4 regions of the Paenibacillus wuxiensis genome follow, and region 3 is predicted to be linked to each of the others. Evidence: predicted binding sites of a transcription regulator. Region 3 holds the regulator's gene; each other region holds the start of a gene.
The links. The regulator LexA, encoded in region 3, represses DNA repair genes until DNA is damaged. The targets are predictions, from matches to a motif close to CGAACATATGTTCG.
Positions count from the first base shown of each region.

Region 1 (5,647 bases), on a different contig from region 3:
ACAGCCCGCTTATAATGCGGTACAAATACGTTCCTGGATCTCCTTGTCGAAATAAAACTTCTCCCCGATGCAGTGTCATAATCATTTTTGCTGCCCCCCTAATTGCCGTTCCGTCTATGAATGCTGCCGCATTCGCACGTATGTTGTACCTATTGTACCGATTTCTCACCCTTTTGACCACGTTTGGTTGTTGAAATGCGAATGTTTGTTCGGTATTATGGATATAATAAGAACAAGGGTTCCCCTTCTGTTCTTTTTAAATAGATGTCTCATGCCTCACACGACATGAGGCCATGCATATGGCACACACGCGATATATACAAGGAGGAAGAACGCGCATGGGCACACCATTCGCATCGAACGGCTCTCCCCCCCACAACGGAGAAGATGCCTACATTGTCAAGCAATATATTATTCAAACGCTAATCTTGGATGTGCTGGAACGCGACATTGAACGGATTGGAGCCTCTAATTTGAAGATGGCCGACATCTACACACAATGTCTAAGACAAGCGCAAGATAATGTTTCTCTCGATTTGTACCGCCTACGCAAACAGTTTCGCAACCGCGGCATTAAAGTGTATGAGGAGGAACGGCTTGAACATGGGATTCGTGTCCAATACGTATGCCGAGGCTATCAACATTCGTTCTACATGCTGCGCGGCTTGATTCGTGCAGAGGTGAAGAACCGCATGCAGGCTTACTTGAACATTGCCGCCTCCCAAGCTTCGAATCCAGACACAAGTATGGGCAGTCCCCTTTCTCGGCACCAATAGGTTTACAGCCCCATATTCACCGCTGCCTCATCCTCATCTTATCCACTTCCTCAGAACAATGCCCCTTGGTTAAGGACGGAGCAGCCGCTCTTCTGATGCTTGCTAAGGGGCATTTCTGATCACGTGCTTTCCCAGCATCGTCAATGAGACAGCCCGCAGAATTCACTGCATCCTCGAACCTTCGATTGTTGGAGTCTATCCCCTATTAACGCTGTGGATGAATACACAATGGAAAAGATAAAAACCTGTTGAGGATTTCTCAACAGGCTAACCAGTCCCGAGTTGGGGAAATTGGCATTCTTCGTTATGGCTTTGTCAGGCTTAGAAGTCAAATTAGGCTCAGGTGCTCTCTTTCTTCTTCTCTTGACTCGATTAATAACGCGGCTCTATTTCAACTAAGTTGCTTAATTTAGTGGTAAGTCTGTCCGTGTATCGAGCTAACCTTCTGCTTATCTCCATCTTCATGTACTCTTTCGTTATATGAAAACTATCCTCATAGCCATGGTACGCATAGTGTAATATCATTGTACTATCATGCTTCTCTTCATCTACAATACGAATTTCTTTTTTCAACATCTCCTGTCTTCTTTTGGACAGGTCGGTAGAGATATCATTTGCAAGGATTTGAGCAGCCTTGGTATACAGAGATTTCAATGTCTCAGAGGATCCCTTCATTTCGTGAATTTTCTTAGTTACCATCGTACACATCACCGAAAGTAGAACATAATCGCGCATTAATTCAATATCTTCCCTCTTTGGCTGGTTTAACTCCCCGCTTGACGTATCACTATGCCTTCTCAACAGAGCCTCCCGATGTTGCGGTAACATCATCCGGCTGGACTCCCAAAGACCATTCTTTTCGAGCTTTTTACTCATTTATAATGCCCCCCGATTTTCAGGGATCTCTCTACCGCTTGACCTGCATAGGTAAGAGAAGAAGCTCTGATAATTGCCGCATTGCCATATCGATCCTTAATCATATCCGTCACCTTATCCAGTGCTCTAGCTCTGACTTGATCTTCAAAGAGCGTTAGTTGATACTGCTGGTCATCTTCCAATGTGCTTAGCATAACACCTACACGACGTACAGGCATTCGATCCCAATATTGATAAAAAATTCGCTTGACCATATCAAATACTTTATTTGTATGATTCGTCGGATCCGGCATTTTCATTTGGCGTGAGAATCCTGTGGGCGCTTCATACGGGCTGCACATGCAGCTTACGGTTACGACCCAGCCCATATACCCTTTTATCCGACAATCTCGGCAGACTTCCTCCGTCAACTCCAACAGGATAGTATCGATCTCCGTAGAATGCACATAATCCCTGGGCAGGGTCATCATGTGACCAATCGATTTGGGAGGTGTTTGAAATGTACCCGGTGTTACCGGACTATCATCCAAGCCGTTCGCAGTTCGCCACATCACCTCGGCATGAATATCCGACTGTTTGCCGAATCGAGCTCGAAATTTATTTTTGAGCTGGGGCAATGGAGTTCTCGCAATATCCCCAATCGTAACTATCCCTAGTTTCGCAAAATGCTTGCACATTCGAGATCCAACACCGAACATTTTATGAACGGGCTCTTTCCACAGCATGGTGGGAACGTCGGATGGATGCAAAGTAAAAATACCGCTTTTATTTTTTTTGGCCCAAATATCCGTTGCCGTCTTAGCCAATATTTTATTGGTACCGATCCCGATTCGAATCCGCACCCCTGTCTGGAGCATTACCCGTTTCTGGATTTCCTTCGCAATGGTGATTGGATCACCAAAAATGGATTGACTGGCTGTCACATCCAAAAATTGTTCGTCAATACTAAACACTTCAACCAAATCCGTAAACTCTTCATAAATCTGAGTAATCATCAATGAAACATCGATATAATGCTGCATACGAGGACGCATAATGATGAGATCGGGGCATTTCTTGAGTGCTTCACCCAACCGTTCGGCTGATGTCACACCAAAACTTTTAGCGATCGGGCACGCGGCCAGAATAATCCCTGAACGACGTGTAGGGTCACCAGCTACTGCTACTGCTTTATTTTGATATTCTGGATGATCTGCTTTTTCTACACTTGCGTAGAAGCTTTCGCAATCGGCCAAAAATATTACCCTTTCCCTTTTCTGACTCACATTAAAGCCCTCCAATAGTTATAAATCATATTACATACACAATCACAAAATAAGAACGTATATTCCTATTGTATGACGAACGTACATTCGTTATGCAAGTAATTGGCTGCCCGCCACATCCAAATGCTGTTCATCCATACGGGGCTAAACAACAATAAGGTCTGCACATTTACTAATGACTTCGCCAAGCCGAGCCACTCCGCTGTATGACACCATGCTTCTTAGTTGTAGGGCAAGCTGCCAGTGCGATACCAGCACGACGAGCAGGATCGCCTACTACAACTAGCAGACGATCCTTGTATTCAGGGTGTGAAGCCTTCCCCACACTCGCATAGAACGATTGACAATCTGCCAACATAATAACTCGTTCTCATGATTTATTCGGTTTGCCATCCACACATCCTTCACCCCACCGAGAACATTTGTTCTTATATACACAGAATACCGAACATATATTCTCTTTTCAACAGGGATATTTTGAAAATTTGGATCGAATAGCGTCGAGCAGGTAAGGATCTACTGCGGATGGCGTATAACTCCAAATTCACGCTGAATGTATGTAAAGTTTAAGTCGTTTCATGTGACTGAGGGATCACCTCACGGGAAGGAAGAGAATGTGATATGATGAGATCACCATAGGATAGAACGGACAAGAGAGGAAGACGTAACGTGTGTGGACGATATACATTAACCGTGACCATTGAACAGCTAATGGCGCACTATCTGCTTGATTCAGGAGCCCTCGTGCCCTTCCATGAGCCGCGCTACAATATTGCGCCGAGCCAGCAAGTACCTGCTCTGATTCATGATGGTACGAAGCTGCGGCTTGGACCGCTTAAGTGGGGCCTCATTCCAGCTTGGGCGAAGGACGAGAAGTTCGCTGCACGAACAATTAATGCGCGCGCCGAAACCGTTCGGGACAAGCCCGCCTTCCGCCTCCCATTCCAGCGGAAGCGGTGCATTATACCAGCAGACAGCTTCTATGAATGGAAACGAAATCCAGATGGAACGAAGCAGCCTATGCGTATTAGACGCACTGATGGCGGTATTTTCAATATGGCAGGATTATATGACACATGGGTCAATCCCAATGGGGAGAAAATCAGCACCTGCACGATCATCACGACGACTCCGAACGAGCTGATGGAGCCGATTCATGATCGAATGCCGGTTATTTTACCAGAGGATCAGCTGTCATTCTGGCTTGATCGCCGAATGACCGACACTGGGAAGCTTCAATCCGTTCTCCTTCCCTATCCGTCTAAGCTAATGGAGGTCTACCCTGTCAGCGCTAAGGTGGGGAATACACGAGTGGACGATCCCTCCTGTATCGATCAGATAAGCGAGCAGCACCAAGAGGAGACACCAGACAGCGTCCCCCCTACCTTATTTACGCTATAAACCTATCGCTAGCATATAGCAGTATCACGCCATGCTCCTTCATCTCGCAATCGCGCACCTTAGAGCATCCGATACTCCGATGCTCATTCAATACGAGGCTGATGGAGTTCCCCGGAGAAATTCCGCCAGGCGTCCCCGCTGCAGAGCATGGTGACGGAAGTGCATATCCACAAGCAAGTACCATTCCATCGCACTCAAGTAACCGAAGCCTGGATGCATCGTTCTATGATGCTCTGGAATCGAAGCTATAACAGGTTCAAGTTCGTTCATGCGCCGCAGTACTGCCTGCATGCCTTCTACAATCTCCTCCTTGCTGGCGGGTTGAGGTGGCGTATATTCTGGAGAGGCTGGCACCTTCACACGAATAGGAGGGATGCTCCCAGCCGCGAAGACCACACTGCCCTGCTGCGTCTTCTCCAACTGGTCACTGCTAGCTGCATCTGCAGTCATGTCGCGGCATACTTCCACCTGACGAAGCTGCATAAAGAGCGCAGAGCGGATCAAATGCATATAGACCTGCCCGAGCGACCACTCCTCCTCGCTTGGCTTGCGTGTAATCTCCTCCATATTGTAAAGATCAAGCTCTTGCACAACCTGCTTCACTGATTCCTCTAGGCTTAACAGTGACTGATGCGGGGTCATATTTGTCATTAGTAAAGCTCCCTTCGAACGAATATACCCCTACTATACGCGAACGCTACTGACAACAGTATGTCAGTAGCGTTTTAACTGCTGCAATATTTTTTCTGCCTCAAGGCGGACAAGCTCTGTAAGCGACTCCGGTTCCAATACAACAGCTGCCGAACCCCACCCTAGAATCCAACCAAGCACATCTTCAGCTTGTCTCACTCGCAATGTCACAAGTGCCCCTTCTGGATGTTCCTCCATGGTATCGATAAAGAAATATCCCTGCTCCTTCACACGCTCAGCGGCAGCGGCGTGCAGAAGCACACGTACAAGGAGCTGGCGATCATCTGTCGGCTGATAAGACTGTAGGGAGAATTCGGGCGGACGAGTGAATGATTCATCGAGCAGTTCTAAATCCTGTATGCGACTAAGTCGGAAATGTCTAAGTCCCTGTCTAAGATGACAATAAGCCACCATCGACCATGTTCCTTTGATATGCACAATCCCGTAGGGATCTACCTTGCGAACATGTTCTCTACGGCCATCGTCCCCTTGAACAGGCTTCACATAGCGGAAGCGCACACTTCGCTCCTCCATTACAGCACGCCGCAGCAGAGCAAGTCCTTCTGCATGCGCAGAAGGGGCAATGAGCTTCAAGGAAGAGCGCATCCGTTCCGTATCTTGCCGTACCGATTGTGGCAT
Region 1 covers NZ_JBEFZI010000007.1:491,290-496,936, reverse strand. The annotation lists gene ABN764_RS18705 (Crp/Fnr family transcriptional regulator) at 1-85, opposite strand, end outside; gene ABN764_RS18700 (YhjD family protein) at 339-776, shown strand; gene ABN764_RS18695 (YhjD family protein) at 1,149-1,652, opposite strand; gene ABN764_RS18690 (DNA polymerase IV) at 1,649-2,917, opposite strand; partial or broken gene ABN764_RS18685 (Y-family DNA polymerase) at 3,065-3,275, opposite strand; gene ABN764_RS18680 (SOS response-associated peptidase) at 3,587-4,318, shown strand; gene ABN764_RS18675 (DinB family protein) at 4,406-4,969, opposite strand; gene ABN764_RS18670 (helix-turn-helix transcriptional regulator) at 5,033-5,647, opposite strand, start outside.
Region 1: a site for LexA is predicted at 2,994-3,007, ahead of ABN764_RS18690 (DNA polymerase IV). Genes of this name have one in related genera too.

Region 2 (5,647 bases), on a different contig from region 3:
ATGAACAAGGCAAGAACGTTCCATGCGATTGGCGCTTCCTTATAGAAGCGGCCTTCTACCAGGGATTGAACCATATTCGCGTGAATCTCAACACCATACAATGTCATGGATCGACTAAGCGGTGTCATATGCCGGTCGCTCAAAGACGCAGCATATGGACCTATCAGCACGACAGAATCCTTATAATAAGAAGGATCAACCGTGCCATTCCATACATCAGCGAATGACTGACGGTCATATCCGTCCACGTCCTCCTCACTGCTTCCATATATAGAGGAGAAATAATCAAAAGCAGCTTGCCCACGATCATCAGTTGGAATTCGCTTTGCTCCTCTATACCATGTTCCACTTGTCTCATCCCATGAAATCTGTTCATTTTCCGGCAGCAGCTGATTCGCCGCTAAAATATCAATCGAGGGAATCATACTTCCCCGCTCATCCGGAATGCCAAGACAGATTTTGCGGATAACACCATCTCCATCAGGCAGTACATTCACATGTCCAAGCTGACTTTCACCAATTTGAATGGAGGATGGGGGCCGTTCCACACTTTCCGCCCGAAGGGAATCCGCATGTTCCTGTAAGGGAAGAAGGGATACTTGCACGGGTAAATAAATGGTTGGGTATGTATTCAATTGCTCAGATAAGGTTCGGTCGTCCCTCTCATTCTGGGAAGGATCTAGCATAAGTATATCGATGATGACCGCCCTAGCTCCAGCCTTCATCAGCTTCGCGCTTAATTCAGCATAATGGGATCGTGGCCATGGGAAAGAGCCCATCTGTGCCAAGGAAGGCTCATCAATCGTAATCATCTTAATTCGATCATCTGGTTGGCGTTCTTCAATACTCTTCGTACGCAAGGCATCACGAAATGCCTGCTCTGCCATATGAAACACGCCGCCTGTCCCATTACTATACCCATATACCGTAACCATCGTCAGTATCATAACAACCAATGACGGGACGGCAAATTTTTTCATTTCGATATCACCTGCTTCATTTGAAGGCATGAACCCATATATTGAGAATTACAGTTTGATATACTCTGCTATATTTAATCTATCATATTGTATGAGCGTATACGATGATATGGGCAATTTCAAGTTGAATTTTGTCGAATTTTGCGAATTTTTGCTTTGACGCAGTAATTAGATGGGGTGAGCAGATATAATAAAATCCCCGCGGGAGGCGCGGGGATCGTGTAGGTATTCTCTCTCTATGTGAGTATACTGCTTGCAGTAGGTTAGTTAAATGGTGCGTCCGCAATCTTAATAGAATCTGTTGGGCAGCCATCTGCAGCATCTTGCAGATCGTCGAACAGATCGTCAGGGATAGCGGTTACCCCTTGGTTGTTATCACCTTCATAAATAACTTCTGCGATACCTTCATCGTCGTAGTCGTAAATGTCAGGTGCAGTAGCTCCACATGCGCCACAAGCGATGCATGTGTCTTTATCAACCCAAGTATATTTTGCCATTGGTTAGTTCCCTCCTGTAATGTTACAGATCTTCTTGGTTCCTCCGTTATCAATATAATACAAACAAGCTTGGAATTCAAACGATTTCCAACTTTTTTAAATGATTTGGAAATTATTATTCGTCGCCTGATTCATGCAGCGTATCCGTCTGGAGTGAAGTCCCTCGTACACGATGGTTGCGAAGCAATGAGGATGGATCATCCCCTATCATTCCTAACGTAACAATCGCATTCTCTCCATATTTATCTCGAATCCGATCCATCGTCTCTATCAATTGCTCCCGCTTCGGCTGTCGCTCGAAGTCGAACAGATCCAACTGAACGGCTGCCTCTTGCTTCGGTACTAGATTTTGACCCGTAATCCCCAGCAGTCGAATAGGGCTGCCTGAAGTCCAATGTCGTTCATAGAGCTTCCATGCTTCATCCAGCAAGATGTCCGCATCATCTGTCGGCCCTTGAAGCGTGCTAGACCTCGTAATCGTCTTCATTTCCGGATTACGAATCGTAAGCTGCACCGTTTGCGCCATCAACTTCTGCTTCCTGATCCGACGAGCAACTTGATCAGCCAAGTTCAGCAGAACCCTTCTTACTTCTTCCTTCGATTCCACATCCCTAGGCAAAGTGGTCGTATGACCGATCGATTTGCTCTGTTCGCGTTCCGCCTTCACCTGCCCGTCGTCCAAACCATGTGCCGCCTGCTTCATCCAATGTCCCTGTATGCCAAATAAAGAAACAAGTCTCCCCTCATCAGCATGGGCAAGCTCTCCGATGGTTCGTATTCCTGCCCGTGACAGCTTATCTGCAGTCTTCCGCCCAATGCCGAACAACTCCCCGCATGGCCTGTGCCACAATTGCTGAGGTACATCTCGGATTCGAAGGATCGTTATGCCGTTTGGCTTCTTCATATCAGAGGCCATCTTCGCCAGCAGCTTATTAGGCGCGACACCTATAGAGCACGGCAAACTTAATTCTTCACGGATTCGCGTCTGAAGTTCGTTCGCGATATCGAGCGGTGTTCCGAATATTTTGGATCCAGTAATATCCATATAACACTCATCAATCGATACCACTTCCACCAGTGGGGTATAGCTACGTGCAATGTCTATGAAGGCTCTCGAGTACTTCCGATATAAATAAAAATCTGGACGAATGACAATCAAGTGAGGACATAGCCGCATCGCCTGCTTCACATGCATTCCTGTTCGAATACCAAGCTTACGGGCTGCATAAGAACAAGTAACAATGATCCCCTTGCGCAATTCCATACTTCCTGCAACCGCTGTTGGCTTCCCCAGATACTTCTCCGGCTCCTCTGCGGCATGTACAGAGCAATAGAAGGCATTCATATCGAGATGCAGAATGACGCGACCCTTGGTCGGATAATATTGTTGTATGTTATCACGCGAGGTTTCGTTCTCGTTCATACACTGTCCTCCTTCCTAACATATTAATGAAACTTCTCATCCATAATTTAATTGTAAAATATATACAGCGTTGTTAATCGTTCAATTCATCTATTCGAACAATTGTTCTTCCTAATTCCTAAGCTTACCGATATCTCTGATCGGTTGCAAGCCTCATTCAAGACTCCCGTTGAAAAAAAACAGTGATTCATTTATGAAAATACGTCTATACAAGCAAAAAAGCAGTGCTATAATAGGGAAATAGTTATTTCCATATTCATCCTTGCAAAACTGAAGGAGGTTCCGAGAATGTCGAAAGTCATTTCTATTTTTGACACTACACTTCGCGACGGCACCCAAGGCGAAGGGATTAGCTTGTCTGCAGACGATAAGATCAAGATCGCGCGCAAACTTGATGCGCTTGGCGTCACATACATTGAAGGCGGCATTCCAGGCAGCAATGGCAAGGATATAGAATTTTTCAAACGAGTAGCGGCATATTCATGGAATGCGAAGTTAACAGCATTCGGCAGCACTCGCCGCAAAGACTCAATGGCCGAACAGGATTCGAACCTTAATCGGATAATCGAAGCGAAGGTTCCTGCCGCAACGCTTGTCGGGAAGTCATGGGACTTCCACGTACACACTGCGCTTCAAACTACGCTGGATGAGAACCTAGCTATGATCTATGATTCCATCGCCTATCTGAAGCGAGCAGGGCTTGAAGTCATGTTGGATGCTGAGCACTTCTTCGACGGATACAAGAACAATACAGAATATGCGCTTGCTGTACTACGTAAGGCGCAAGAAGCCGGAGTTGATTGGGTCGTTATGTGCGATACGAATGGCGGAACGCTTCCTGGCGAGATCGGCAGTATTATTCGTGACGTACACAATCACGTCCAAGTGAAACTCGGCATTCATACTCATAATGATTGTGAGCTTGCTGTAGCGAACACACTTGCTGCGGTAGAGGCGGGTGTTACCCAAGTGCAGGGCACCATTAACGGATATGGCGAGAGATGCGGCAATGCTAATTTGTGCTCGATCATCCCAACACTTCAATTGAAGATGGGCTATTCTTGTGTTAACGCAGAGCAACTACAATCGTTGACGCCTGCTGCACGCTATATCAGCGAAATTGCCAACGTCACGATGCCTGTGAATCAGCCTTATGTCGGCAATGCAGCCTTCGCCCACAAGGGTGGAATCCACGTGTCCGCGATTATGAAGGATGCCCGTACCTACGAGCATATCGTGCCTGAGCTGGTTGGCAACAAGCAGCGAATTCTCGTCTCAGAACTAGCAGGTCAGAGCAATGTACTATCCAAAGCACAACAATTGGGCTATGAGCTTGACCCTACGAAGCCTGAAACGAGGGCCATTATGGAGAAAATCAAGGAGCTTGAGCATCAGGGATATCAATTCGAAGGTGCTGACGCTTCGTTGGAGCTGTTGTTGCGCCAGGCTACAGGTCAAGCCGAAGATCCATTTACATTCGAATCTTTCAAAATACTAGTTGAAAAATCTTCATTACGCTCCGTTGTATCGGAAGCGATTGTGAAGCTGCAAATTGATGACGAGTCGATCTATATGGCTGCAGAAGGCAACGGTCCTGTGAACGCTCTCGACAGCGCATTGCGCAAAGCACTGAGCCGTCACTACCCTTCCATCGCCGACATGCACCTCACCGATTACAAGGTTAGGGTGCTCGATGAGAATAATACGACGGCTGCCAAGGTACGCGTGCTTATCGAATCAACAGACTCGCGCAATACATGGAGTACGGTTGGCGTCTCTAGCAACGTCATCGAAGCGAGCTGGGAAGCACTTATTGACAGTATTCGTTATGCACTCATCGGTCAAGAGAAAGTCGCTACATCGGCTGAACGCAAAGAACAAGTCGGACTCGTCAATCACTAATAAAATGCGATATATCCGGAATACGAAAACAGCCATAACCCCTTTAACGAAGAGGTTACGGCTGTTTTCATTTTTCGTTTTTCGTTTTTTTATTCCTCTATGACTTGTTGAATCGCTTTTTCTAATTCAGCTGGAGGTCTTATGCCATCGTAACGCTGCCGGATTACCCCATTCTTATCCAGCAATACATTGGTAGGAAATCCAATTCCGTTATACGCCTTGAAAGCTTTCCCCGCGGTATCCAAGAGCACTGGATTCGTCAACCCAAAGGCAGACACGAATTCTTTGGCTCCTTCCTCCGTATCATGAGCGGTCACATTGATCGATACCATCAACAGCTTATCCTTGTATTTATCATGCAGCTTCACTAAATCAGGTGCCTCTGCCTTGCATGGATCGCACCATGAAGCCCAGAAGTTTACAAAAATCGGCTTATCCTGCTTGCCACCAACTGTAATCGGATTCTGACCGCCAAGCACATCCAGTGATATGGACGGTGCTAACTGCCCTACTTGTCCGCCAATCTTAGTCGGTGTGTCATTCATGGAAGCGGTAGTGTCTGACTTATCGTAATTGTTCCATATCGCGATTCCAATGAGCGCAACACTCACTACAAGCAATATTAGACTTTTTTTCATTCTTGATTCTCCTTGTTCGCGTCTTGTTCCGTGTTCATATTGTACCCTTTTTCCAGCAAAAATACGATTCCCCACAATAGCTTTCTGAGCAAACTTACGTATGCCAACCTAATTATGCGGGCACAGTAACGACGAATTGAAATATGACTACTCGCGAAGGAAAGATGATATATGGCATCCCAACAATCAAGGCCATTATGGATTGAA
Region 2 covers NZ_JBEFZI010000016.1:76,472-82,118, forward strand. The annotation lists gene ABN764_RS27170 (CHASE2 domain-containing protein) at 1-980, opposite strand, end outside; gene ABN764_RS27175 (ferredoxin) at 1,244-1,477, opposite strand; gene ABN764_RS27180 (DNA polymerase IV) at 1,593-2,900, opposite strand; gene cimA (citramalate synthase) at 3,189-4,802, shown strand; gene ABN764_RS27190 (TlpA family protein disulfide reductase) at 4,892-5,440, opposite strand; gene ABN764_RS27195 (MFS transporter) at 5,612-5,647, shown strand, end outside.
Region 2: a site for LexA is predicted at 2,996-3,009, ahead of ABN764_RS27180 (DNA polymerase IV). Genes of this name have one in related genera too.

Region 3 (5,647 bases):
ATCAATAATTTGCTCAATTTCACGCAAGCTTGCAATCGTATATTCAGGGTGAATATTGCCAGACAATTCAACGCCTTTGCGGTTCAGCCACGCATGATGCATGCCAACATTCTGCGCGCCTAGAATATCCGTCGTTAATTTGTCGCCAATCATGATCCCTTCATGCGGTTCGATGCCGAGCAATGACATCGTGTGCTTGAACAGCTCTGGATCAGGCTTCCCTTGTGGATGATGTCCAGAGATAACGATATGATCGAAATAGGATAGAAGCTCACGCTCTCCATTCAGCTTCTCCTGCTGCAAATCAGGCGATCCGTTCGTTAACAACAATAGAGGATATTGCGCAATCAATTGTCGCAGCACCTCATAAGTCTCATCGTACACATACGAACGAGAACGACGTTCACTCATAAATCGCTCCGCCAGCTCGGCACCTAATGCATCATTAGGTTGACCAGCGGCTTGAAGACCTTGTGTCCATGCAGATTGTCGATACATCGGCGCAAGCTGTTCCAACAATCGAAATTCAGGATGTTCTCCCTCCGCGAATCTCCCCCACAGCGCTTCAAAGGGATTAATCCCAATATTCTGTGTGAAAGGATAAGTCTCATAAGAGGCAAACAATTCACGAGCAGCTTGACGAACGAATGCTTCCAATTGTTCTGCATTGACCCCAGTCTTATCTTGCGCGTATTTACAAGTTGCAGCAAAAGCTTCCTCAACACAACGCTCATCCCATAACAAAGTATCATCCAGGTCGAACAGTACAGCACGAATAGCCAAGTTTCATCTCTCCCATCACAGCGACAATGATAACGAATCCTCTATATCGGATTTCTCTATTTTTTCGAGTCTTTCTTCGATGTATCTTCGAATTCAATCTTATGTTGATTTGCAAAGGAACGAAGACGTTCCCCCATTGCATTCGTATCATAACGATTCAGCACTCGCGAGAAAATCCAATTCGCACCTTTCCCCGTGTGTTCAATAACAACATAACCAGGTTGGATCGCAATTTTCTTCATATCCTTTGCAGAGAGAGTACGGAGACGATTCCAGCGAATCGTAGATACCTCACCTGCTCCAACACGAAGAAATGGTCTTCTCAGGAATAATATAATCCCCAATCCGACGTAACACACGATTGTGATCCAATATAGAGTTGGATATTGATTGTCCGTAATGATACCGCCCAACAATCCATACATAATGGCGAAGGCGATCAAAGCGATTGGCATAATGAAGTTGCGTCCTTTAAACTCTTCGTGCGCAGGCTTGCCAGCAGCGAACGTCGGCTTGCCTTGCTTCATTCGCTGTTTGTTTAACTTTTCACTATTTTGACGGACTTTACGTTCCCAACTGCGAGACATGAATTCGCAACCCCCTGTATAGTAAACGAATAATGTGAATCCATCGTTATCGATGAAGGTTCATTTAATGAACGATCCCGTTCGATCCAGAGTTATCTGTTCCTTCTTCATCTTCTACATAGCGAATAGTGTCTAATTGATTGCGTACCTGCTTGCGGAATAGAACCAAATATTCCTCGCGCAGTTTCGCGCGTTCTTCCATTTCCTCATCGCTCAGCCCAACTGTCTTATGTTTGCGGGCCAATTCATTAATTCGTGCAATAAGCTTGTCGATATTCATCAGGTACCTCCATGTGTGTAAGCATATGTTCTACTTTGACATGGAGGTAACAGCTTGTCAAGCAAGCAGCAAGAAAGCTTTTATATCGCAAAAAAGAGGCCTCTTCGGGCCTCCAACCTTCTGCTCTTATGTATCGGAATGCAAAGCTTCTCAACCGTAAATTCGACAATGACCCCGACTCATCGGATCGGAACGAGCAATACTTCTCCTGCCGGTAAGATATCACCTTTCAATTGATTCATCTCAACGATTTCATATATAAACTGACGCGTATCCGTATGTTCTGGCTTATAAGAGGATGCAATCCCCCAGAGTGTATCTCCAGGCTGAACAAGTACGCGCTCCACAGCAGCTCCATTTACAATTTCCGTTTGGCTATCATCCATGCCAAGCGCTTGAACAATGCTTCCACAAGTAATGAACAACAATACAATCAGGCTCATGATGAATCGAACACGTAAAGGAAACAAACGCTTCTTCTGAATAGGTTGTGAAGCTGTTGTCGACACCTTATAGATTGAACGATATGTTGTATACATCATAAATGACTCATCTCCCAAACACTTGTTCTGTTATCTTGTATAATTTAATCTAACACGAACACACGTTTGAGTCAATGTTTTTTTAGAACGTTCGTTCCCCTTTTTATATTATCGAAAAATAAGCATTTAGCCTCATTTAACTTTCTCTTGTTTCTCTCTCGTAATTTACGAACTTCTCACAATCTTTTTCTGCAGAATCTTTAGAACTTATGTTTGTACGAACGGAGGTTCTGTGGTATAATTTTGTCAAAAGAGTATTCATTGGAGTTGATACCCTTGTCTAAAATATCAAGTCGTCAACAAGCTATCCTTGATTTTATACGTGATGAAGTTCGAGCTAAAGGTTATCCGCCTTCTGTTCGTGAAATAGGCGAAGCCGTTGGTCTAGCATCCAGTTCCACTGTTCACGGTCATCTTGATCGACTCGAGAAGAAGGGATTCATTCGCCGTGACCCTACGAAGCCTCGTGCTATTGAACTGCTTAGCCATGATCAATCTGAACGTTCAACAGACTTCTCTCGCTCCTTCGCACGCGTGCCGGTCGTTGGGAAAGTAACTGCAGGCGAGCCAATTACCGCAACAGAGAATATTGAAGATTACTTCCCTCTTCCTATGCATATGGTGGGAGATGACGAGAATGTATTCATGTTGTCGGTCATGGGTAACAGCATGATTGAGGCTGGTATACATAATGGCGACTTTGTCATCGTGCGTCAGCAGCAGACAGCGAACAACGGTGATATCGTTGTAGCCATGACTGAAGAAGATGAAGCAACGGTTAAGACATTCTATCGTGAGAAGGATCATATCCGCTTGCAGCCTGAAAATCCAACCTATGAACCGATTCGCTTACAGCATGTAACGATTCTGGGCAAAGTTATTGGTTTGTTCCGTGATTTTCATTAAGACATTACATTGATGCCTCGTTCTCTTCTTTTTAAGAAGGGAGCGAGGCATTTTTGCTTTCTCATTATTTCAACTCATTTGCTGAACAGTACCTGAACAATCTCATCTAGAAAAGAAGCAGTACCTTTCATTTGCAGGAGTGGCCTTATGAACAAGACCGGGTATAACGAAAACCCAATACGGAACACTTCTGTTTGCATCCATATTTGGCCTATTAAGTTGGAAGTTAAAATTAACGCTCTTTTCTATTCATAAAATTCGACTTTCTCTCCTTATCTTCACCGTAACAACCTCACCACTGTCCACTCTTATGAACCCTATTCGTTCGAGAGATTTATACCACATCGAATATATACACACATCAACTTTAGCAATAAATATTTATTGTATAACAATAATTTTTTATTGACTAAAAGCATGTATTTGAATAGGATAATACCTAATGATACACCTCGTATAACTGTTCAAAATTCATTTTCACGAACACAAGGTAGGAGATAACTATGAATAACTTTTTCAAACTAAAATCATTCCTCAATTTTGGCTGGCACCAGGCAATGTCCTGCTTGTTCCCCGCTTATATTTTCGCGATGTTGGCACTCACGAAGGTCATTGACATTCCATTCATGCATCGTTATGATTTCCTATTGCTTGTTTGTATCTTGGCGCAGGTTCTAATGATCCGGTTTGGGATAGAAACAATGGATGAATGTAAAGTAATCTGTATGTTCCATTTCATCGGTCTTGCACTTGAAATATTTAAAATCCACATGGGATCATGGGGCTATCCGGAAGACGGTTGGTCTAAAATACTGGGTGTTCCTCTATATAGCGGATTTATGTACGCAAGTGTGGCAAGTTACTTATGTCAAGCGTGGCGACGACTGCAGGTCAAGGTAAATCGATACCCTTCTGCTTGGTTAACGATTCCGCTAGGTGCGGCGATTTACTTCAACTTCATGACTCATCACTTCATTTACGATTTGCGTTGGGTTTTGATGATTTTGCTATTCGTCATCTTCTTTAGAACCTACGTGGAATATACCGTATTAGGCGTGACACGAAGAATGCCGATTGTTCTGTCGTTCGTCTTAATCGGATTTTTTATATGGGTGGCTGAAAACATCGGGACTTTCTTGGGCGCATGGTATTATCCACATCAGACGAACGGCTGGAATCTCGTAAAGTGGGGAAAATTCAGCTCATGGTTTTTGCTTGTGATCGTTTCCTTCATGATCGTCGCCCATCTGAAGCATGTAAAAGGAGGACACTTCAAGAGAAATAGTCATACTCGCTTCAATGAGTCGACATTTCAGAAGTAAAACACAACCTTTTAAATACAAAAGCAAAAAACCTAGAGCCCTAACAGCTCTAGGTTTTGTTACAGTATTCCTTGAATTGCTACTAAAAACTCATATAAGAAATACCCCGCGAACCCAAATAAAATCAGTCCTGCGATAATAGACATCCGCTTAATCATAGTTCGGCTCATTACTCTTCTCGTGGCAGCCACAATGGCAAGCAACCCAACATCATGGAGGAGGATACCAGCTAATATTCCTGCACCTACGATTAGAAATTTTGCCGGTTGTGTCGTATCATACGAATCAGATAGCACCGCACCAAAAACGGAAATCCAAAATACAAGATTACCTGGCGATATAGCGACGAGCAGTCCATTTCGGTAGGAACTGAAAAATGATGCATTTGGTTTATCGCCGGCCAATGTAATGCCTTGATCCGAGTTTTTGATGGAATCATAGCCTAAATAAATTAAAAAGCATGCTCCGATAAGCCACATAGGGATTTGAATAACAGGGATGGCAAGCACGGAAGCCAAGCCCATATATAAGGCAACGATTAATAAAAAGTCAATGGTCATCCCACCTAATCCAACAGCCCAGCCATGCATAAATCCCTTTTTCATCCCTTGCTTCGTCATTTCAACGGTCATGGCACCTACAGGCATTGCAACGGCAAGCCCCGCTAGTAAATACGTGAAGAAAAGATTCAATTTCCAACACTACTTTCTATATGTAATAGTTGCTAGCCAATATACACTATACTATATAAATACATAATATTATATATTTATGCATGACAAACTTGAAAATTTTAGGCAAGTTGACACATACTAAAAATGAACCCCTATTGATATGTATGTAAGAGGACGTAAATACTTCATCATATTTAACTACTCAAAAGCTCCATTTGAGTGCATTTCTTCATCCGATAAATTCTGAGGTGAATTCGTTACAATCGTTCCTGGGTGATCAGATAATGCACGTACATTAAATTCCTCACCTCGTTTATCCAACTCAACTGCAAATAATGTCATGTATTGATTTCGTTCCCATCGGTGAAACTTGCGTTCTATTTAAGTACACTATTTCATTCGAGTGATATAACTGAGCAAACAGCCAATATCCCTAACATGTAGGAAATTGGCTGTTTATCTTCTAAGGGTTGAATGTATAAAGTTAATACTCTATTGGGTACAACAAACAATCAGCTTAGAAATAGTTCATACTCATTGCATCACGTATTTC
Region 3 covers NZ_JBEFZI010000001.1:573,188-578,834, reverse strand. The annotation lists gene ABN764_RS02635 (HAD family hydrolase) at 1-783, opposite strand, end outside; gene ABN764_RS02630 (methyltransferase) at 840-1,370, opposite strand; gene ABN764_RS02625 (DUF896 domain-containing protein) at 1,435-1,650, opposite strand; gene ABN764_RS02620 (LysM peptidoglycan-binding domain-containing protein) at 1,830-2,192, opposite strand; gene lexA (transcriptional repressor LexA) at 2,469-3,098, shown strand; gene ABN764_RS02610 (DUF817 domain-containing protein) at 3,602-4,420, shown strand; gene ABN764_RS02605 (LysE family translocator) at 4,480-5,112, opposite strand; gene trpS (tryptophan--tRNA ligase) at 5,612-5,647, opposite strand, start outside.

Region 4 (5,647 bases), 280 kb from region 3:
GAGAGCCATTGCGTCCGCTCCATAAGATCGCATCTGGCGGTGAGTTGTCACGTATCATGCTTGCCATGAAGACAATCTTCGCCGAAGTTGATCGAATCCCAGTGCTCGTATTTGACGAAGTGGATACTGGCGTAAGTGGCCGGGCCGCTCAAGCCATTGCTGAGAAGCTTGCTGAAGTGTCTCGGAGTGGACAAGTATTCGCTATTACTCATCTTCCACAGGTTGCTTGCATGGCTGACCACCAATACTACATCGAGAAGCAGGTTCGAGATGAACGAACTTCTACTCAGGTACATGAATTGGAGGATGAAGGTCGTATTATCGAGCTTGCTCGCATGCTGGGCGGTGTGGAAGTAACGGAAGCGACTATGCATCACGCACAAGAAATGCTTGAATTGGCTGAACGTCAAAAAGGTGCGTAATTCTAAGGGATTTAGGAATCATTTTCACTTATAAAACGTAGGGGCCGGGGATACCTTAAAGTTACGAAATGGGCACGTCTCTTTTCGTCAAGCTTCCGTCTAACAAAGGAGTGTGACCACCTTTGAACCCCAACGTCAAACGACTGCTTGGCCTAATGCTCGTCATTCTTGTATGCTTAAGCACTACAACAGCAACCTTTCGCACGTATGCGGCGCTGCCGAATCAACTGAGGTTATTTGAAGGACAGCAAACGAAGCTTGATCTCGTGATGCCTGTTCAGGCTTCAGCGACGGTAGATCGACCGGATATTTTGCGTGTGAACGGCGAGAATCGACCTACATTCCAATTATCACCGAATCGTCCAATTTCATTACAGTCAGCCCAATCTGGTCAAGCAGAGCTGAAATTGAAGCTGTTCGGAGGCATTCCACTCAAGACATTGAAAGTGAATGTAGTTCCGAATTTGCGTGTCATTCCCGGAGGCCAAACGATTGGCGTCAAAGTCAAATCAGCAGGCATCCTTGTTGTCGGCCATCATCTTGTGAAGGTTGAGGGAGAACGCAAAGTATCTCCAGGTGAAGAGGCAGGTGTTCGCCTTGGTGATCTCATTACGAGTATGAACGGAAATCGATTGAATGATGTAAGCAAGGTTGCGGATATCGTGAAGCAGGCTGGCGAGAACAAACGTCCACTTGATCTTGTAATTCGGCGCGGCGATACAGAAGTGAAAGCTCAGTTGACCCCCGCGTACGATCAGGAGGACAAAACGTGGCGGCTAGGCTTGTACATCCGAGATTCAGCAGCCGGAGTCGGAACTTTGACGTTCTATGCTCCAGACCAAGGAGTGTATGGGGCGCTTGGACATATCATTACGGATATGGACACGCAGACTCCGATCGTGGTGGGGCAAGGTGAAATTGTCCAGTCCCATGTAACTTCCATTTCGAAAAGTCAAAATGGAGAACCAGGTGAAAAACGTGCTCAATTTGTGAAGGAAAGCCGTGTTTTAGGCAATATCGAACGCAATACGCCATTTGGCATTTTTGGTAAGATGGTATCGAATCCAGAACATAGTGTATATAAAGAACCGATTCCTGTTGCATTCCGCGAAGAGGTTAAGGTGGGACCTGCCGAAATGCTGACCGTGGTGAATGGTCAACAAGTGGAACGATACAAGATTGAAGTCGTCCATGTTACGAAGCAATCAGCACCTGCAACCAAAGGGATGGTTATCCGCATAACAGATCCGCGGCTGCTGCAAAAAACCGGAGGCATTGTGCAAGGGATGAGCGGCAGTCCGATTATTCAAGATGGCAAATTGATTGGTGCAGTTACGCATGTGTTCGTCAATGATCCAAGCTCAGGCTATGGATGCTTTATCGAATGGATGCTGCAGGATGCTGGTGTTGTCCTGGCTTCGCCTCAGTCAATGAATGAACAAGGGAAGGTTCACGTTCAACGTGATCCTTCTTTTTCTTTACATCACGACGATCGCATCAATCTTCAGGATATGTCGAATCGATACGAATGAATACGAAATCTGTTGGATCGTTGGACAAATCATTAATTATAATAGAAAAATTTTAAAAAATAAAGAAAAAAAGTTTTCGACAGAAGGAATTTCATCTTTGATGTCGAATAACATGATCTGGAAGCGATAAACACCAAACCGGTTACTATCGTGTGCGAAACTTTGACAAGGGAGGATCCCAAGTTGCAAAAGATCGAAATATTGTTAGCGGACGACAACAGAGAATTTACAAATTTGTTGGCTGATTTCTTATCCGAACAAGACGACATGGTCGTTACTGGTGTTGCCTATAATGGCGAAGAGGTGCTCCAATTCCTTGAGCAGACGAGAGCGGTGCCTGACGTGCTCATTCTCGATATTATTATGCCTCATTTGGATGGTTTGGGTGTACTTGAGCGCTTGCGCAATATGGACTTGTCCCCGCAACCGAAGATCATTATGCTCACAGCCTTCGGCCAAGAGAGCATTACGCAACGTGCGGTTCAACTTGGCGCATCCTATTACATATTGAAGCCTTTCGATATGGACATTTTGGCGAATCGTATTAGACAGCTGGCAGGTGTTGCATCCAATGCTTCGGTAACTGGAGGATCTGCTAGTAACTTAATGACATCATCTGTATCGAAGTCGAATGTTGTACCGCTTGGCAAATCCAAAAACTTAGACGCGAATATCACGTCCATCATACATGAAATCGGGGTTCCTGCGCATATTAAAGGATATCAGTACTTGCGCGAAGCAATCACGATGGTGTACAACAATATCGAAATTTTGGGCTCCATCACGAAAACGCTGTATCCAGCGATCGCGGAGAAGTACAAAACGACACCAAGCCGCGTTGAGCGTGCAATCCGTCATGCGATCGAAGTAGCATGGACGCGTGGCAACATCGACAGCATCAGCCGTCTATTTGGCTACACAATCAACATCAGTAAGTCGAAGCCTACGAACTCTGAATTTATCGCGATGGTCGCTGATAAGCTGAGAATTGAGCATAAGGTGAGCTAACGCCTAGAGCGGTGAGGCTTTGCGGGATCTTTTTATTGTGTACTTGAATAGAGAGCATGGGGTTGATAAATTGGCGGGTGTGAAAAAAGGTCATATCCGTCAATACATCTCCTATGTTCAAGAAAGAGGTAAGTACACAGTACTAACTCGACTGCGCTGCTTTCAAAATCGTCCTTTTAATGGCTCGTCTTCTTTTTCTGAGAGTGGTTTCGTCAATTCCTATCCGATTAGCCATATGACGATTGATAATCTCGTAATGTCCTGAATCATTATTCGACTAATCCTCGTGATTACCTTCGATAGTTAGTGGGAAATTTCCGTCCGCCAACGCTCAGATCCGTCAGCAGCTCCCGTTCATGTACACGCGCAACCTTTCGTTAGCTTGAGCGGTTATGAGCGACCACAACATCCGCATGTTACTCGTATATTCGCGGCACATAAAATCCGCACGTATTCCTTCCGTATCGCGAGTTATTTCGTATACTTTAATTCCACGATTTCTGAGCTCTCGTCTAATCTCCGTCAACAACTTCGTTACGCGATCCATTGCGGCCGAAATCATATCCGTATATATTTCCGGATTTCTTACGGAATCCTCGATAATCTGTTTATCGCGTTCGTATGCGGACAATATCATCGGGAGCAAAATGTAGGATTTTATTAGTTCGAGTCCATCGCCAGTTGCCATCGTAGGAGGCATCGTTAATCACCTCGTAATATTATCGGTCAGTTTACATTACAGGAACGTTTGTTCTTGTTATACGATGAATCAAACGATCGATCAACGTTATTATCCTCGGAAATAAATTCGACTATTTATAATATATAAGTTGAACTAATGATGGCGACTAGAATAACTAATACAAAGCCGATCAGCCACCGTAAAGACCAGTTTGAGTCTTCCTTTCATTTCGTTCAGAAACGGTTTCAGTAATTTTGCATTATGAATACGGGCATTATCCAGTATTAAAACGATTTTTCCTATAGGATAAGCATCGACGACTTTCCGGCGAAATTAAGAAAAATGGGATAGAATATGTAAATCGCCTAATTATGCATAGACAATCACCCAAAACATATGCGGCCCAATATAATATTGGGAAAATTATTTTAAGGATGCATGCCCATGGCAGCATTATGGTATATGACCGGCCTCGGTAATGAAGGTATTGTATGGAGACTTTAACCATTTGCAACGACAAAAACAATGGATTGCAGGGTTTTCCTGGCGTTTGCATACTAATATTAAGATAAGGAGTGATTGTCTTTGTATTATCATCAATCTCAATTTCAACCTCAGAGCTATGGAGAATGTATGAGAAGGTGCATAAATGGAGGGGGGTTTCCAGATGAATGTAGAGCGACATGTAGTCGGCATAAATATCCTGTAAGTCCATACTATCCTGTAAGTCCATACTATCCTGTAAGTCCATACTTTTCATTAAACCCAGTGACCTATTATACTAACCAACCTCAACCATGCCCACCTTGTTATACGCTAATAAAGAAATGTAACCCTGATGGAAGCAATTGTAGTTGGGTTTGTGAATATAAGTGGGACTGTGTTCCTAGATAATACGGCTTTTATGAAACGAACAATCACAGGGCAAAATCCCCTTTTTTGATTAGCCAAACGCAACATAATTGACTTTGTGATGCATTCCTTAATTCCTTAGCGTACGGAAACTTGACGCAGAGTTTCAGCAGCTCTTTGAACGTATACTGTTCTCCATCGGGATATTTCCCAACCCGTTCAAGCTGTTCGGGAGTCAGATTTTCCAGAAGCGGTAGCATGCTGGCCCTCTGGAACAGGAGCAGGTGTTGTTCGCGATCCAACAGTTCATATCCCAGGTTATCCGATCAGGCGTTTTGATCAAATGATAGAAGAAGTGGATCCTCCTCAGCTAAGACTTTTCTCAACCGATGTGTCGATAGTATTTCATCATCCGTCACATGAATCACTATTTGAAGGATGCTCCATTTGTCCGGCGCAGGGTGGAAACGTAGCTCTTCCTCAGACAGACCTTCGACGGCTTCTCGCAGCAGCATACAGTCTTGTTTGTACTCCTCGATTAACTTTCCCATCCAATCTCTCCTTCATCATATTTTGTGTAACAGGTCATATACGATAATATGATTCTTCGTTAGAGAACAATAAACTTCTTGGTTTTAACCAATAAAGTGAAACCCAAAGAGATATATTCATTAAGTCCTCACATATTTGTTCCACTATCTAAATTCTATATAATTTGTTGCCTCGGTCGTGTATCTCAACGGCTGGAGCACCAGTTCTATCTAAATGAATCTTCTAATGAAGAATATTGAAATATTGTACATGGCGATACGATGAGTACTGGGAAATTTTGCATATAGGCATCAAATCAGGGGTGAACAAAGTATACCAGCTCATCAATTAAGAAGCTAAGCGTCTTCGATGAAGTAATACTCAGTCAGATACAAAAGTCGAGAGTAGATGAGCATTGATCGCAACGAGGTCAGTGCTTTTTTCATGGAATGGGAATAATCCAGGATGTTATTCGGAGTTAACGTGTATTACAATAGGTTTATAGAAAAATGTTCCAAACCAAAGGAGAAACCCTGCACATGAGAACGATATTGGTCGCAGACGACGATGAAAATATAGTGGAACTGATAGGATTATATCTCCGAGCAGAAGGATTTCAC
Region 4 covers NZ_JBEFZI010000001.1:293,326-298,972, forward strand. The annotation lists gene recN (DNA repair protein RecN) at 1-422, shown strand, start outside; gene spoIVB (SpoIVB peptidase) at 545-1,954, shown strand; gene spo0A (sporulation transcription factor Spo0A) at 2,138-2,962, shown strand; gene ABN764_RS01300 (YhjD family protein) at 3,303-3,662, opposite strand; partial or broken gene ABN764_RS01305 (IS630 family transposase) at 3,846-3,959, opposite strand; partial or broken gene ABN764_RS01310 (DinB family protein) at 4,649-5,047, opposite strand; gene ABN764_RS01315 (response regulator transcription factor) at 5,567-5,647, shown strand, end outside.
Region 4: a site for LexA is predicted at 3,760-3,773, ahead of ABN764_RS01300 (YhjD family protein). Genes of this name have one in related genera too.